Regions from separate parts of the Bacillus sp. Marseille-P3661 genome, predicted to be linked through region 2. Evidence: a T-box and tRNA genes for the amino acid it is inferred to sense, from the RefSeq annotation. Region 2 holds a T-box; the other holds one or more tRNA genes.
The links. The T-box of region 2 lies ahead of C1724_RS03720 (valine--tRNA ligase). A T-box ahead of a tRNA ligase gene usually reads a tRNA of that ligase, here a tRNA-Val.

Region 1 (7,770 bases), on a different contig from region 2:
GGTGCGGCTGGATCACCTCCTTTCTAAGGAAGATTTACATGAGCACCATGGGGTGCAACTCGCGCTTAGACATTTTGTTTAGTTTTGAGAGAGCATTCTCTCAACAAATGAATATTTTAGCTACCGCTAAAATAATTGCGCTTGCGTCTACAAGTGGATTCGAAGAAGTCGGATTCCTCAGCGCAAGGCAGCATGAAGTAGCTCACTGATGATTATTCACGATGTGATTGAAGTCAGTAGCTTTGTTCTTTGAAAACTAGATAGCAATAACATTCATATTTACTGTAGAAAAGTTCTTATTAAAATCTTGATGATTAAGATCATCTTAGGTTAAGTGAATAAGGGCGCACGGTGAATGCCTTGGCACTAGGAGCCGATGAAGGACGGGACTAACACCGATATGCTTCGGGGAGCTGTAAGTAAGCTTTGATCCGGAGATTTCCGAATGGGGAAACCCACTGTTCGTAATGGAACAGGATCTATACCTGAATACATAGGGTATTGAAGGCAGACCCGGGGAACTGAAACATCTAAGTACCCGGAGGAAGAGAAAGCAAACGCGATTTCCTGAGTAGCGGCGAGCGAAACGGAAGAAGCCCAAACCAAGAGGCTTGCCTCTTGGGGTTGTAGGACACTCTATACGGAGTTACAAAGGAACGAAGTAGGTGAAGTGGTTTGGAAAGACCAGCCGAAGAAGGTAACAGCCCTGTAGCTGAAACTTCGTTCTCTCTTGAGTGGATCCTGAGTACGGCGGGACACGTGAAATCCCGTCGGAAGCTGGGAGGACCATCTCCCAAGGCTAAATACTCCCTAGTGACCGATAGTGAACCAGTACCGTGAGGGAAAGGTGAAAAGCACCCCGGAAGGGGAGTGAAAGAGATCCTGAAACCGTGTGCCTACAAGTAGTTGGAGCCCATTTATGGGTGACAGCGTGCCTTTTGTAGAATGAACCGGCGAGTTACGATCCCGTGCAAGGTTAAGTCGAAGAGACGGAGCCGCAGCGAAAGCGAGTCTGAATAGGGCGATTGTAGTACGTGGTCGTAGACCCGAAACCAGGTGATCTACCCATGTCCAGGGTGAAGTCCAGGTAACACTGGATGGAGGCCCGAACCCACGCACGTTGAAAAGTGCGGGGATGAGGTGTGGGTAGCGGAGAAATTCCAATCGAACTTGGAGATAGCTGGTTCTCCCCGAAATAGCTTTAGGGCTAGCCTTAAGGTAAGAGTCTTGGAGGTAGAGCACTGATTGGACTAGGGGCCCCCATCGGGTTACCGAATTCAGTCAAACTCCGAATGCCAAAGACTTATCCTTAGGAGTCAGACTACGAGTGATAAGGTCCGTGGTCAAGAGGGAAACAGCCCAGATCACCAGCTAAGGTCCCAAAGTATACGTTAAGTGGCAAAGGATGTGGAGTTGCTTAGACAACCAGGATGTTGGCTTAGAAGCAGCCACCATTTAAAGAGTGCGTAATAGCTCACTGGTCGAGTGACTCTGCGCCGAAAATGTAACGGGGCTAAACGTATCACCGAAGCTGTGGATTGACACTTACGTGTCAGTGGTAGGGGAGCGTTCTAAGGGCTTTGAAGCTAGACCGGAAGGACTAGTGGAGCGCTTAGAAGTGAGAATGCCGGTGTGAGTAGCGAAAAGACAAGTGAGAATCTTGTCCATCGAAAGCCTAAGGTTTCCTGAGGAAGGCTCGTCCGCTCAGGGTTAGTCGGGACCTAAGCCGAGGCCGAAAGGCGTAGGCGATGGCCAACAGGTTGATATTCCTGTACCACCTCTTTACCGTTTGAGCAATGGAGGGACGCAGGAGGATAGGGTAAGCGCGCTGTTGGATATGCGCGTCCAAGCAGTTAGGCTGGTAAGTAGGCAAATCCGCTTACCACATAAGCTGAGCTGTGATGGCGAGGGAAATATAGTACCGAAGTTCCTGATTCCACACTGCCAAGAAAAGCTTCTAGCGAGGTAGAAGGTGCCCGTACCGCAAACCGACACAGGTAGGCGAGGAGAGAATCCTAAGATGCGCGAGAGAACTCTCGTTAAGGAACTCGGCAAAATGACCCCGTAACTTCGGGAGAAGGGGTGCTCTGATAGCGTGCAAGCGCGAGAGAGCCGCAGTGAATAGGCCCAAGCGACTGTTTAGCAAAAACACAGGTCTCTGCGAAGCCGCAAGGCGAAGTATAGGGGCTGACACCTGCCCGGTGCTGGAAGGTTAAGAGGAGAGGTTATCCTTTTCGGAGAAGCTTTGAATCGAAGCCCCAGTAAACGGCGGCCGTAACTATAACGGTCCTAAGGTAGCGAAATTCCTTGTCAGGTAAGTTCTGACCCGCACGAAAGGTGTAACGATTTGGGCACTGTCTCAACGAGAGACTCGGTGAAATCATAGTACCTGTGAAGATGCAGGTTACCCGCGACAGGACGGAAAGACCCCGTGGAGCTTTACTGCAACCTGATATTGAATTTTGGTACAGCTTGTACAGGATAGGTAGGAGCCTGAGAAGCCGGAGCGCCAGCTTCGGTGGAGGCATCGGTGGGATACTACCCTGGCTGTATTGAAATTCTAACCCGCGCCCCTGATCGGGGCGGGAGACAGTGTCAGGTGGGCAGTTTGACTGGGGCGGTCGCCTCCTAAAGAGTAACGGAGGCGCCCAAAGGTTCCCTCAGAATGGTTGGAAATCATTCGTAGAGTGTAAAGGCACAAGGGAGCTTGACTGCGAGACCTACAAGTCGAGCAGGGACGAAAGTCGGGCTTAGTGATCCGGTGGTTCCGCATGGAAGGGCCATCGCTCAACGGATAAAAGCTACCCCGGGGATAACAGGCTTATCTCCCCCAAGAGTCCACATCGACGGGGAGGTTTGGCACCTCGATGTCGGCTCATCGCATCCTGGGGCTGTAGTCGGTCCCAAGGGTTGGGCTGTTCGCCCATTAAAGCGGTACGCGAGCTGGGTTCAGAACGTCGTGAGACAGTTCGGTCCCTATCCGTCGTGGGCGTCGGAAATTTGAGAGGAGCTGTCCTTAGTACGAGAGGACCGGGATGGACACACCGCTGGTGTACCAGTTGTTCTGCCAAGAGCATCGCTGGGTAGCTATGTGTGGACGGGATAAGTGCTGAAAGCATCTAAGCATGAAGCCCCCCTCAAGATGAGATTTCCCATTACTATAAGTAAGTAAGATCCCTCAGAGATGATGAGGTAGATAGGTTCGAGGTGGAAGCATGGCGACATGTGGAGCTGACGAATACTAATCGATCGAGGACTTAACCAAGTAGAAATCCTGAAACGACTGTTCAGACTCGAAGAACATTTGATCTCGAGAGTCTAGGAGTGGAAGGTGGACAATTACCTACAGTTTATGAATACTTGTTATCTAGTTTTGAGGGAACAACTATTGTATATTTTGAAAATATTTTATATAATAGTATTTGTTCTTACAGATATATAGTCTGGTAGTTATGGCGAAGAGGCCACACCCGTTCCCATTCCGAACACGGAAGTTAAGCTCTTCAGCGCCGATGGTAGTTGGGGGCTGTCCCCCTGTGAGAGTAGGACGTTGCCAGGCTTATACTGTAATAAAAAGTATAATTCATTATCTTCATTCCACAGTAGCTCAGTGGTAGAGCTATCGGCTGTTAACCGATCGGTCGCAGGTTCGAATCCTGCCTGTGGAGCCATGGAGAGCTGTCCGAGTGGCCGAAGGAGCACGATTGGAAATCGTGTAGGCGGTTAACGCTGTCTCGAGGGTTCGAATCCCTCGCTCTCCGCCACCGTTTAGATAAAATATATTTGGCCCGTTGGTCAAGCGGTTAAGACACCGCCCTTTCACGGCGGTAACACGGGTTCGAATCCCGTACGGGTCATTACACTTTGGAGGATTAGCTCAGCTGGGAGAGCACCTGCCTTACAAGCAGGGGGTCGGCGGTTCGATCCCGTCATCCTCCACCATTTATTATGATATATTCATCATCGCGGGGTGGAGCAACAAGCGAAACATCCGTGAATAATCTGCGAGTTGTCCCGACGCATAAACATCTTTGATTTAACGAGTAGAGGAAGGGACAGTCAGATTCTATACACTTTTAAAGCAGGTACAAAATTATTCTAATTCTATCATCGCGGGGTGGAGCAGTCTGGTAGCTCGTCGGGCTCATAACCCGAAGGTCGCAGGTTCAAATCCTGTCCCCGCAACCAAATAATAAGATTAGTGGTTCCGTGGTGTAGTGGTTAACATGCCTGCCTGTCACGCAGGAGATCGCGGGTTCGATCCCCGTCGGAACCGCCATACAATAATTGGCTCGATAGCTCAGTCGGTAGAGCAGAGGACTGAAAATCCTCGTGTCGGCAGTTCGATTCTGTCTCGAGCCACCATTTAAACGCCGGTGTAGCTCAATTGGCAGAGCAACTGACTTGTAATCAGTAGGTTGGGGGTTCGATTCCTCTCGCCGGCACCACTTAATTAAATACGGAGGGGTAGCGAAGTGGCTAAACGCGGCGGACTGTAAATCCGCTCCCTGTGGGTTCGGCAGTTCGAATCTGTCCCCCTCCACCATTATAGGGGCATAGTTTAAAGGTAGAACTGAGGTCTCCAAAACCTCCAGTGTGGGTTCGATTCCTACTGCCCCTGCCAAAATCAATATGGCGGCCGTGGCGAAGTGGTTAACGCACCGGATTGTGGCTCCGGCATTCGTGGGTTCGATTCCCATCGGTCGCCCCATTCTTGGGCTATAGCCAAGCGGTAAGGCAACGGACTTTGACTCCGTCATGCGCTGGTTCGAATCCAGCTAGCCCAGCCAGTTTTTTTGTGTTAAAATAAATCTAAATGCGGAAGTAGTTCAGTGGTAGAACACCACCTTGCCAAGGTGGGGGTCGCGGGTTCGAATCCCGTCTTCCGCTCCAATGATGGCGGCATAGCCAAGTGGTAAGGCAGAGGTCTGCAAAACCTTTATCCCCGGTTCAAATCCGGGTGTCGCCTTTTTATTTTATTATCTGCCTAGCCGGGGTGGTGGAATTGGCAGACACACAGGACTTAAAATCCTGCGGTAGGTGACTACCGTGCCGGTTCAAGTCCGGCCCTCGGCACCATTTTTTAGATTCATATTTATGTTGTTTAACATGCCGGTGTGGCGGAATTGGCAGACGCGCACGACTCAAAATCGTGTTCCTCTGGAGTGTCGGTTCGACCCCGACCACCGGTATTAAATCTAGTACACAACTATAGGCAATCTTTAGTTAGAGACCCAATCATCTTGATTGGGTTTCTTTTTTGATTTCTGCATGATATTCAAATATTAATGGTAATTTAAAATAATATAGCAAACAACATTGTACCCCATCTTTCCGATCAGGTATGGGTTACTGCACCAAATTTAATGTATACTTAGACTGATTTTTAACGGAATTATTGTCCGTTTCCAAATGTGTCAATTTAAATAAAGGCTTTCTTTCTCCTCGTTATTTTATTTAAAAGTAGAATCCTTTTTAAAATGCTGAAAGGTTTTGTTTTCTCGGGCTTATTCAGACCTCTACCAATAACTCCTTAAGTAATGATAGATACCACTCCATAAATTAAAGAGTTTCTAAACTTGCTCTATTATTTCAGTTTTTTCTGATACAACATTTAAAGAGAATACAAATTTTATGTTGGGTTATTTTAATAAAGAGATTTGAATGAATAAGAAAGTTTAGGTGATTGCAATTATGTTGTCTAAAAGGCATAGGTTATTTAATTTGCTAATAATAGTTGTTCCATGGATATCGTTGGTATTTTTGGGAAGGAATAATGTAAAACGATTTTCGATAGCAGGTTCAGTTATTGTAATAATTGAGATAATAAATCATAGGGTTGGTCATAAGCTGAACTGGTGGCGTTTTTATGATAAACGAAAATCTTTTATAACTAATGAACTACCTTTTAGCGTTGGTCCGTATATGCCACTTTCAATGTGGATATTAAAATATTCATACGGTAACTTTAAAAAGTTCTGGTTACTTAATTTGATTGCGGATGGATTATTTGCTTTTCCGATAATCAATTTTTTTAAAAAAATCAAAATAATACGTCTGAAGAAGTTAAGTAATGTTCAATTTTTTGTGTACCTACATTATAAGGCGTTTATATTATACGGAGTACAGACATGGGTTGAAAATAATTTAAAGAGGTTAGTGAAAAGTTAGCGATGCCATGAACAAAGAAACAAAGGTATATATAATAACATTTTAGTGAATGAATTTGTAAATGAATTTATGTGGGAACAGAAATTGAAAACAGTGAATCACCAAAGACCTAGACTAAGTTGGACAAGATTTAATAAGTGTAAACAAAAAGCACCTTAGATTTCGGTGCTTTTTGATATGCAGCAAGTTGAACGTTTACGGAATAGAACGAGTAATTCTTAAGGGCTTCTTACTTCTTTTAAATTTTATCACATCAATTTTGAAATAAAGGTTGTAGCCAATCCAAAGTATATAAGTAAGGATAAGATATCGTTAATAGTTGTAATCAGTGGCCCAGATGCAACTGCGGGATCCACATTAAATTTGTATAGAATAAGAGGAATTATCGTTCCAGCTAATGTACCAATAATTAATGTTAACAGTAATGAAGTTCCAACAACTAGCCCCAAAGTGAAATTGTCCCGCCAAACATAAGCTATAATTGCAATCAGGACACCACAAGTAACACCGATAATAACACCTACCCAAAGCTCGCGAAAAATTAACTTTATCACTTGTTTAAAGTTCAAATCTTCTGATGCTAGACCTCTAACAATAACCGCAAGTGATTGAGTACCTGTATTACCGGTCATCCCCGCAATCATTGGCATGAAAAAGGCTAAAGCGACGACTGTTTCTAATGTATCTTCAAAACCACTTATAATCCCACCGGATATAAGACCGATAAATAATAATAAAATAAGCCAAGGAAGTCGACGATAAGCAGCTACTAATGGTTTTGTGTTAAAATCTATTGCTTTACCGGATGCTGATAATTTCTCAATATCCTCGTTCGCTTCCTGAATAACGACGTCAATAATATCATCAACTGTAATGACTCCAACCAATGTATCATCCTCTTTAACTACAGGTAAAGAGATAAAGTCATAACGACTGATTAATTTAGCAGCTTCCTCTTGGTCAGTAAGTACATCGACTTTTACAATCCTGGTATACATAATCTCTTCTATTTTTTCTTGTAAATCTCCTAGTAATAAGTCCTTATATGAAACAACACCTACTAATTTTTTTTGTTCATCAATGACATAAAGATAGTTTAGATATTCTGCTAATTCTGCAAAGTGTTTTAACTTATCAACGGCTTCACGAATTGTATAATGTTTTGGAATCCAAACATAGCGGTTGTTCATAATACGACCAGCTGTTTCAGGAGGGTATTTCATTAAGTTTTGAACAATTTCGGATTCTTCTTTCTTCATTTCAGAAAGTAGTTCTTCTATTTTTTCAGGTTCTAAGTCCGATAACAACGAGGCTAAATTATCGTTTTCCATTAAATCAAGAACTTTTGTCGACTTTTCTATCCCTAATTTATGCAGAACTTCAATTTGATCTTCATTTTCTAGCTCTTGCATGAATTCTGTCAATTGTTCGATTGATAAAAATAATAAGAACTTATTTCTATGTTTATTGGTTATACTTTGGTATTGTTGGGCCAAATCATACGGCTGCAATTCGTCCACAATATCTTGAAAGGCTTTTCTCTTTCCGTCTTTTAAGGATTGAATGATAGCAAGTGTAATTTCGTTTTCAGCTATGACC
Region 2 (7,770 bases):
TTATAGATTTTGCAATTCTTTAATTCTTGTTTCAACCGTTGCACGTTTTTCAAGGTAGTCTTGTTCTTTTTTACGTTCTTCTTCGACGACTTGTGCCGGTGCTTTAGCCGTGAATTTTTCGTTGTTCAATTTCTTTTGAACGCGGTCTACTTCAGCATTTAACTTTTCTAATTCTTTTTGGAGACGAGCGATCTCTTCTTCCATATTAATTAGCCCTTCGAGTGGTAAAGACAACTCTGCGCCCGTTACAACGGCTGTCATTGCTTTTTCATCGCCATTAATTTCAGTTGCAATCGTTAATTCACTTGGATTACAGAAACGCTGTATATAATGGCGATTCTTTTCAAGTTTAGCTTGAATATCATCATTTTTAGCTTTAATACGAAGTTTAATTTGCTTACTCATTGGTGTATTCACTTCAGCACGAATATTACGTACAGAGCGAATTATATCTACTAGTAAACGCATTTCTTCAGCTGCATCTTGGTCCGTAAATTCAGGACGTACTACAGGCCAGCTTGTAACTGTAATCGATTCGCCTTGATGCGGCAATGCTTGCCAAATTTCTTCTGTAATAAACGGCATGAAAGGATGTAATAAACGCATAGTGTTATCGAGTACATACGCAAGAACAGAGCGAGTAGTTTTCTTAGCAGCCTCATCTTCACCATAAAGCGGAAGTTTCGCCATTTCGATATACCAGTCACATACATCATCCCAAATAAAGTTATAAAGCACACGACCCACTTCACCAAATTCATACTTGTCAGCCATTTTTGTAACTGAATCAATCGTTTCATTCAGACGAGTAAGAATCCATTTATCGGCCACAGACTTTTCACCGCTTAGATCTAATTCATCATATGTCATACCATTCATGTTCATTAGCGCGAAACGGGACGCATTCCATATTTTATTAGCAAAGTTCCACGTTGATTCAACCTTTTCCCAGACAAAACGTAAATCTTGACCAGGAGAGCTCCCTGTTGATAGGAAGTAACGTAATGAGTCTGCACCATACTTTTCAATCACATCCATTGGGTCCACACCATTGCCAAGTGATTTACTCATTTTACGTCCTTCAGCATCACGAACAAGACCATGAATCAATACATCTTTAAATGGGCGTTGTTCTGTAAATTCAAGGCCTTGGAAAATCATGCGAGATACCCAGAAGAAAATAATATCATAGCCTGTTACTAATGCATCTGTTGGATAGTAACGTTTAAAGTCTTCAGCGTCTACATCCGGCCAGCCCATTGTTGAGAACGGCCATAGCGCAGAGCTAAACCAAGTATCAAGAACATCTTGATCTTGCTCCCAATTTTCCTCATCAGCAGGTGCCTCATGACCTACATACACCTCGCCTGTTTCTTTATGATACCAAGCAGGAATACGGTGGCCCCACCAAAGCTGACGAGAAATACACCAATCACGAATGTTCTCTAGCCAGTGTAGATACGTTTTTTCAAAGCGCTCTGGAACAAAGTTAACTTTTTCTTCAGCTTTTTGCAGTTCAATTGCTGCATCAGCTAATGGTTGCATATTAACAAACCATTGTGTGGATAGATACGGCTCAACAACAGCACCGCTGCGTTCTGAATGACCAACTGAATGCATATGCTCTTCAATTTTAAACAGCACACCTTGCTCTTGAAGATCTTTAACAATTTGCTTGCGACAAGCAAAGCGGTCTAAACCTTGATATTCGTCAGCATTTTCATTCATTGTGCCGTCTTCATTCATAACTAGTACACGCTCTAGATTATGACGGTTACCCAATTCAAAATCGTTAGGATCATGCGCAGGCGTAATCTTTACAGCACCAGATCCAAATTCCATGTCTACATAATCATCCGCAACAATTGGAATTTCACGACCAACGATTGGTAACTTAACTGTTTTTCCAATTAAATGCTTATAACGCTCATCTTCTGGATGTACCGCAACCGCTGTATCCCCAAGCATGGTTTCTGGACGTGTTGTGGCAACCTCAATTGAACCTGATCCATCTGTTAATGGATAGTTCATATGATAAAAGGCACCTTGAACATCTTTATAAATAACCTCAATGTCAGATAGCGCTGTTTTTGTTTGCGGATCCCAGTTAATAATATATTCACCGCGATAGATTAATCCTTTTTCGTAAAGCTTTACAAAAACCTCACGCACAGCCTTTGATAGCCCTTCATCTAATGTAAAACGTTCACGACTATAATCTAAACCTAAGCCAAGCTTTGACCATTGCTTGCGAATAAACTCTGCATACTCATGCTTCCATTCCCAAGACTTTTCTAGGAATTTCTCACGACCTAAATCATAACGTGATACACCTTCCTCACGCAGTTTCGCTTCAACTTTGGCTTGGGTCGCGATACCTGCATGGTCCATTCCCGGCAGCCATAATACATCATAGCCCTGCATTCTTTTCATACGTGTTAATATATCTTGGAGCGTTGTATCCCATGCATGTCCTAAATGCAATTTACCAGTTACGTTCGGCGGTGGAATAACAATTGTATAAGGTTGTTTTGTTTCATCATTTTTAGCTTCAAAAAATTTTCCATCTAGCCACCATTGATAACGATTTTCTTCAACGGCTTTTGGATCATATTTCGTTGATAAGTTAATTTCTTGATTACTCATAATTTCCTCCTCGTTGACCTTTTTGGGCATTAAAAAAAACTCCTTTATCCATAAAAGGACGAAAGAAGTTTGATTTCGCGGTACCACCTTTTTTTATAGGAAATTCCACACCTATTTTCGCTTTTTTTCCTAAACCTAAAATCCAGCAAAAAAAGTAAATGTAGCAAAGCACAATTACACAACGATTAATTTTCAATAATCGTACGATGCAATCTTGCTTTCTTCTATTCCTATACACTCAAACAGATAACGGACTGTTCCGGTTTTTCCTACTAAAAACTTGTTCAGAAAAACAGCTCAAGGGCGACCTTCCAACGGGACGTTCCTAAGAAACTTTTCAGCTCGTAGTTCCTCTCTCTAAAGGCTTTCTCGTCGTACTCTTCCCTATCAATGCTTTTTACTCTTAATAATAATCACACTTAAATTATGTACTACAATAGTTTACCTATACAAACATAAAATCGTCAATAGTATCGACATATTTTCAAAAATTTAATCATAAAAATAGAAGAAATAAGAAATACAAGCACCTGTTGTTAGTTATTACCATACATTTAATAATAGCCCTTAATCCTAAAAAGGGAGGTGTTCTACTTTGAGCCGTTTTTACAGATTTCGTTTACCTCCATGGTGTAGAACCTGTTTGTTGGTTATAGAACAGTGTCTCCTACCACTCGTTGTTTTTCAAACCATCCGTACATTATTATTACCAACAACGTTTGACGTCATATTACTTTCAATACTTATCCTACTATATATTGCTTTTTATTTACATTGGATATAAAAAATCCCCACTTAGAATGATCCTAAGTGGGATTTTCATTATCTTGATTTTTAGCCTGCTCAATTGCTTGACTTAACTGATAAACAAATGATGACCCCATTTGAACCTGCCAAATTGCACGCTGCAGCGCAACCACTTGGGCTTGTTCTGATTTTGTCGGACTAGATTGATAGCGGACGATATGCTTATGAACTTTTTTCGTTGATGATAAATAATAAAATAATAGTTGTTGTTCATCTTCGGTCAATTTATGAAACCTATTATAATGAAAATATAAATTGTGTGCATTCGATAACGGCTGCGGAAAGCTATTAAACATTTTTCTGAAAAAGGTTAACAAATCATAAATAGGTGATGCACTGTATGTTCGTTCAAAGTTAGTAAGATAGCTCTGACCATTTTCATCATATAAAACATGACTTGGAGCAAGATTGCCGTGGCAAATCACAAACCGGTCTGTTTTCTTTTCCTTAGCTAATTCATACCAATCCTCTAATTGTCTAAGCGCCCCCTCTTCCATGTTCATCAACTGAATGAAATAGGTGCAATATAACAACTCAAAAGGTGACATATATACATGTTGTTCACATCTATCAATAAATTTTTCGTAATCTAATTTTCTTTTTTCAATTTCATATTTTGACTTCTCATAAAAGTTTTGAATATGCTCTTGCTTAATTTTTTCTTTAATTGTAGTCAAAGTATGAATACGAGCAATTTCTTTTAATAAATCCTCATGTATTTCACCTATACTCGAACGAGCTGATTCAATCCAGGGCATTAGGTAATAGTCATAACCGTTTCTATTTAATAATAATTCTCCCTGCTTTGTGGGATAAATCGGCACCACCTGCCGATATCCCTTTTCATTTAATACTTTAAATGTATTATTAAAATAATAGCGTTGTTCATCTGTTAGCTTGGTTTGCTTTAATGCAAATGTTCCTTGGTTAGCAAATACTTTTTTTATTTTCCCATAATCCTCAACATAATGGGGATCAATTTGATAAGGTGTTAATAGTTTATTATATGGATCCAATCCTTGCATTGTTGGATCACCTCACTAATATAAATTAACTTTTGATTCCGATTTGGAATAACTAACTTTCAAAAGAAGTGGGCTTCCGCGTATGTGGAAGCCCTCCTTTCATTAATACTTTACAAATTATTCGACACCTGCATATTCAGGAATATAAAGGATTTGTCCTTCTTCTATAACATCATCCTCTAATCCATTCATGCGGATGATTTGATTTGGTGATACATCATAACTTTCTGCAATACTGCCAAGGGTTTCACCATTTTGTACAATTCGCATTCTTAATTTTGAGAAATCCTCCTCGCCGCTAGCGAGCATCTTTGTTAAATACAATGCATTTTCGGACCTATGACGTGGACGGTATTGTTGCTGTTGTTCTTCAGCACTAGGGTCATCATTGTCTTCCTCTGAGTCCTTTGATGCTTTGCCAGAATATAATGAACTTGGATTCCAGCCAAAGCTATCATCCTCTGAACGGCGTCCTTTCATCTCTATCTGAGGTGACGGTGCAACAGCCGGAGCTACCTCTACCTCTTCTTCAACCAGCTCGGAACGTGATTGAACAATTGGCTCTTCTTGCTGTTCTTCTTCCTGAATCTCCTGTTGCTGTGGTTCTTGTTGTTCTTCTTCCCTTGCCGTGGCAACTTCTAATTCCTCTTTGATTTCATTAGTTGATTCAGATTCATTAATAAGTGTATACGCATCTGACTTTGTTACACTAATTTCCTGGCTTTCCTGCTCGTCTTCAATAGGGTCTTTTCTTGCTTCACTAAAAAAAGTTGCAAATTTCTCCTCTGCCACTTCTGTGTCTGCTTCCGGCTCATCTTCAGCAGCATTAATTTCCCTATGGGCTGAAGCTGGTGTCAAAATCGGTTCTTCCCATTCTGGTTCAGTTTCTGAAGCCGATTCAGCTACGACGGTTTCATTTTCATGACTTTCAGGTTCTGCCTGATTACTTACTCTTTCATTAATAATTCCACTTATCGAAAGATCTGCAGTTAATTGGAGCTGACCCTGATTAGGGATTTCATAATCAAATGATTCTACTAGTACAAATACTTCATCAAGACTCTTTATACGATTAGCAGGTATTGTTATATCTACTGGAAAACGGTGGTTAATGTTATTCACGCCACCTTCGTTTTCAATCACCTCATCTACAGTTCTGACTGCAGAAAATTCACGAAACGAAATATCTTCTTGTTCAGATTCCTGGGTTTCGCTCGGATAATACTCCCCTGTCAGTACTAAAGCCCCTCGTATTGATATATAATCTTCATGTTCTTGTACAGAAATCTCTGGATCTAGCGACATAGATATCAAATTCGATACTTCCTGTCCCTTTTTAAACCATACTGATTCTTCTACCGAAAAACGTATCGAAGACGTTTCATTTAATGTCAATGAACTCCTCCCCCTTCTTATTTAGAGGATATTCAAAAAGTAGCTGAACATTCCTGTTGTCGCCATTTAGTCACCATACTTTTCGAATCCACAAATTATAAATTAACTATGACACTACAGATTTATGAAGATATTCCATGATTTATGCCAATTTATTAAAATTTCAAGCTAAATGCTTAATGAACACTTTTATAATCCGATCCTTTACGAAATGCAAACATCAAAAAAACAGCCACGAATCACTAGGATTTGTGGCTGTTTTAACTATAAATATATTATTCAGCACAGATAGCTGCAAAGCTCTCCTCTGCTGCTGCAATTGTTTTTTCAATATCTTCGTCAGTATGAACAGTAGATAGGAAATATGCTTCAAATTGTGAAGGGGGCAGAAATACACCTCGTTCAATCATTTCACGATAATATCTAGCAAATAAAGCAACATCAGATGTCTTCGCCGTTTCAAAATTCACTATTTTCTCGTTTGTAAAGAAGAAACCGAGCATAGCTCCTAACCGTCCTACTTGATGTGGAATATCATACTTTTCAGCTGCTTTTGCAAGACCTTCAGTTAAGCGAACTGTTTTTCTATCAAAATCAGCATAGGTTTCAGGTGTTAATCTAGATAACGTTTCATAGCCTGCAGTCATTGCTAACGGATTGCCTGATAATGTACCTGCTTGATAAATCGAGCCGCTAGGCGCAATTTGATTCATAATTTCTGCCTTACCGCCGTATGCACCTACAGGTAATCCTCCACCAATTACTTTTCCTAGACAAGTCAGATCAGGTGTTACATTAAAATGTCCTTGCGCACAATTATAGCCTATACGAAAACCTGTCATCACTTCATCAAATATTAATAATGACCCATTTTTTTCAGTAATTTCACGCAAACCTTCTAAGAAACCTGGCAGCGGTTGAACAAAGCCCATATTCCCCGCGACCGGTTCTACAATGACAGCTGCAATATCTTTTCCGTATTGATCAAAAGCATATTGAACACTTTCAAGATCATTGTATGGTACAGTAATCGTATTTTTAGCAATTGATTCAGGTACACCAGGACTATCCGGTAACCCTAATGTAGCTACACCAGATCCTGCTTTTATTAATAAGGAATCACCATGGCCGTGATAACAGCCTTCGAACTTCATAATTAAGTTACGACCTGTAAATCCACGTGCTAAGCGAAGTGCACTCATCGTCGCTTCTGTGCCTGAGTTTACCATGCGAATCACTTCGATTGATGGTACGCGGTCTATAACAAGCTGTGCTAATTTACTTTCAATCTCAGTAGGTGCACCGAAACTTGTACCATTTTCAGTTACCTTTTTAAGTGCCTCTACTACATCATCATGTGCATGTCCTAAAATTAAAGGCCCCCAAGATAGCACATAATCAATATAGTCATTTCCATCTATATCATAAATCTTAGAACCTTTTCCACGTTCCATGAAAATAGGATCCATTTGAACCGACCTAAATGCTCTAACAGGGCTGTTTACACCACCAGGCATCATTCGTACAGCTTCTTTATAAGCAGCTTTCGATTTTTCAAAGCTTCTCATTTTACGCAACTCCTTATTCAATGATTAACGTTCATTAAGCCAATTTGCTACATCTTTTGCAAAATATGTAATAATCAAGTCTGCCCCAGCACGTTTCATACTTGTTAGCAGTTCAAGAACTATCGTTTTTTCATCAATCCAACCATTCTGCGCTGCAGCCTTTACCATAGCGTACTCGCCACTAACATTATAAGCAACCATTGGCGCGTTAAAACGGTCTTTAACTTCACGAATAATATCCATATAAGATAATGCAGGTTTAACCATTAAGAAATCCGCACCTTCTTCAAGATCAGATTGTGCCTCTCTTAACGCCTCTAAACGGTTAG

Region 1: it has a tRNA-Val gene. The T-box ahead of C1724_RS03720 (valine--tRNA ligase) is inferred to sense a tRNA for this amino acid. The anticodon was not compared.

The regions. Positions count from the first base shown of each region.
Region 1 is NZ_LT965954.1:896,024-903,793, reverse strand. It holds rRNA gene C1724_RS15555 (16S ribosomal RNA) at 1-23, shown strand, start outside; rRNA gene C1724_RS15550 (23S ribosomal RNA) at 329-3,265, shown strand; rRNA gene rrf (5S ribosomal RNA) at 3,443-3,559, shown strand; tRNA gene C1724_RS15540 (tRNA-Asn) at 3,597-3,671, shown strand; tRNA gene C1724_RS15535 (tRNA-Ser) at 3,673-3,764, shown strand; tRNA gene C1724_RS15530 (tRNA-Glu) at 3,786-3,857, shown strand; tRNA gene C1724_RS15525 (tRNA-Val) at 3,867-3,942, shown strand; tRNA gene C1724_RS15520 (tRNA-Met) at 4,112-4,188, shown strand; tRNA gene C1724_RS15515 (tRNA-Asp) at 4,204-4,279, shown strand; tRNA gene C1724_RS15510 (tRNA-Phe) at 4,290-4,365, shown strand; tRNA gene C1724_RS15505 (tRNA-Thr) at 4,373-4,448, shown strand; tRNA gene C1724_RS15500 (tRNA-Tyr) at 4,462-4,546, shown strand; tRNA gene C1724_RS15495 (tRNA-Trp) at 4,551-4,624, shown strand; tRNA gene C1724_RS15490 (tRNA-His) at 4,636-4,711, shown strand; tRNA gene C1724_RS15485 (tRNA-Gln) at 4,716-4,790, shown strand; tRNA gene C1724_RS15480 (tRNA-Gly) at 4,819-4,893, shown strand; tRNA gene C1724_RS15475 (tRNA-Cys) at 4,899-4,969, shown strand; tRNA gene C1724_RS15470 (tRNA-Leu) at 4,991-5,079, shown strand; tRNA gene C1724_RS15465 (tRNA-Leu) at 5,112-5,192, shown strand; gene mgtE (magnesium transporter) at 6,420-7,770, opposite strand, start outside.
Region 2 is NZ_LT965953.1:823,122-830,891, reverse strand. It holds gene C1724_RS03720 (valine--tRNA ligase) at 1-2,646, opposite strand; T-box leader at 2,698-3,046, opposite strand; gene ysxE (spore coat protein YsxE) at 3,453-4,478, opposite strand; gene spoVID (stage VI sporulation protein D) at 4,596-5,873, opposite strand; gene hemL (glutamate-1-semialdehyde 2,1-aminomutase) at 6,149-7,441, opposite strand; gene hemB (porphobilinogen synthase) at 7,466-7,770, opposite strand, start outside.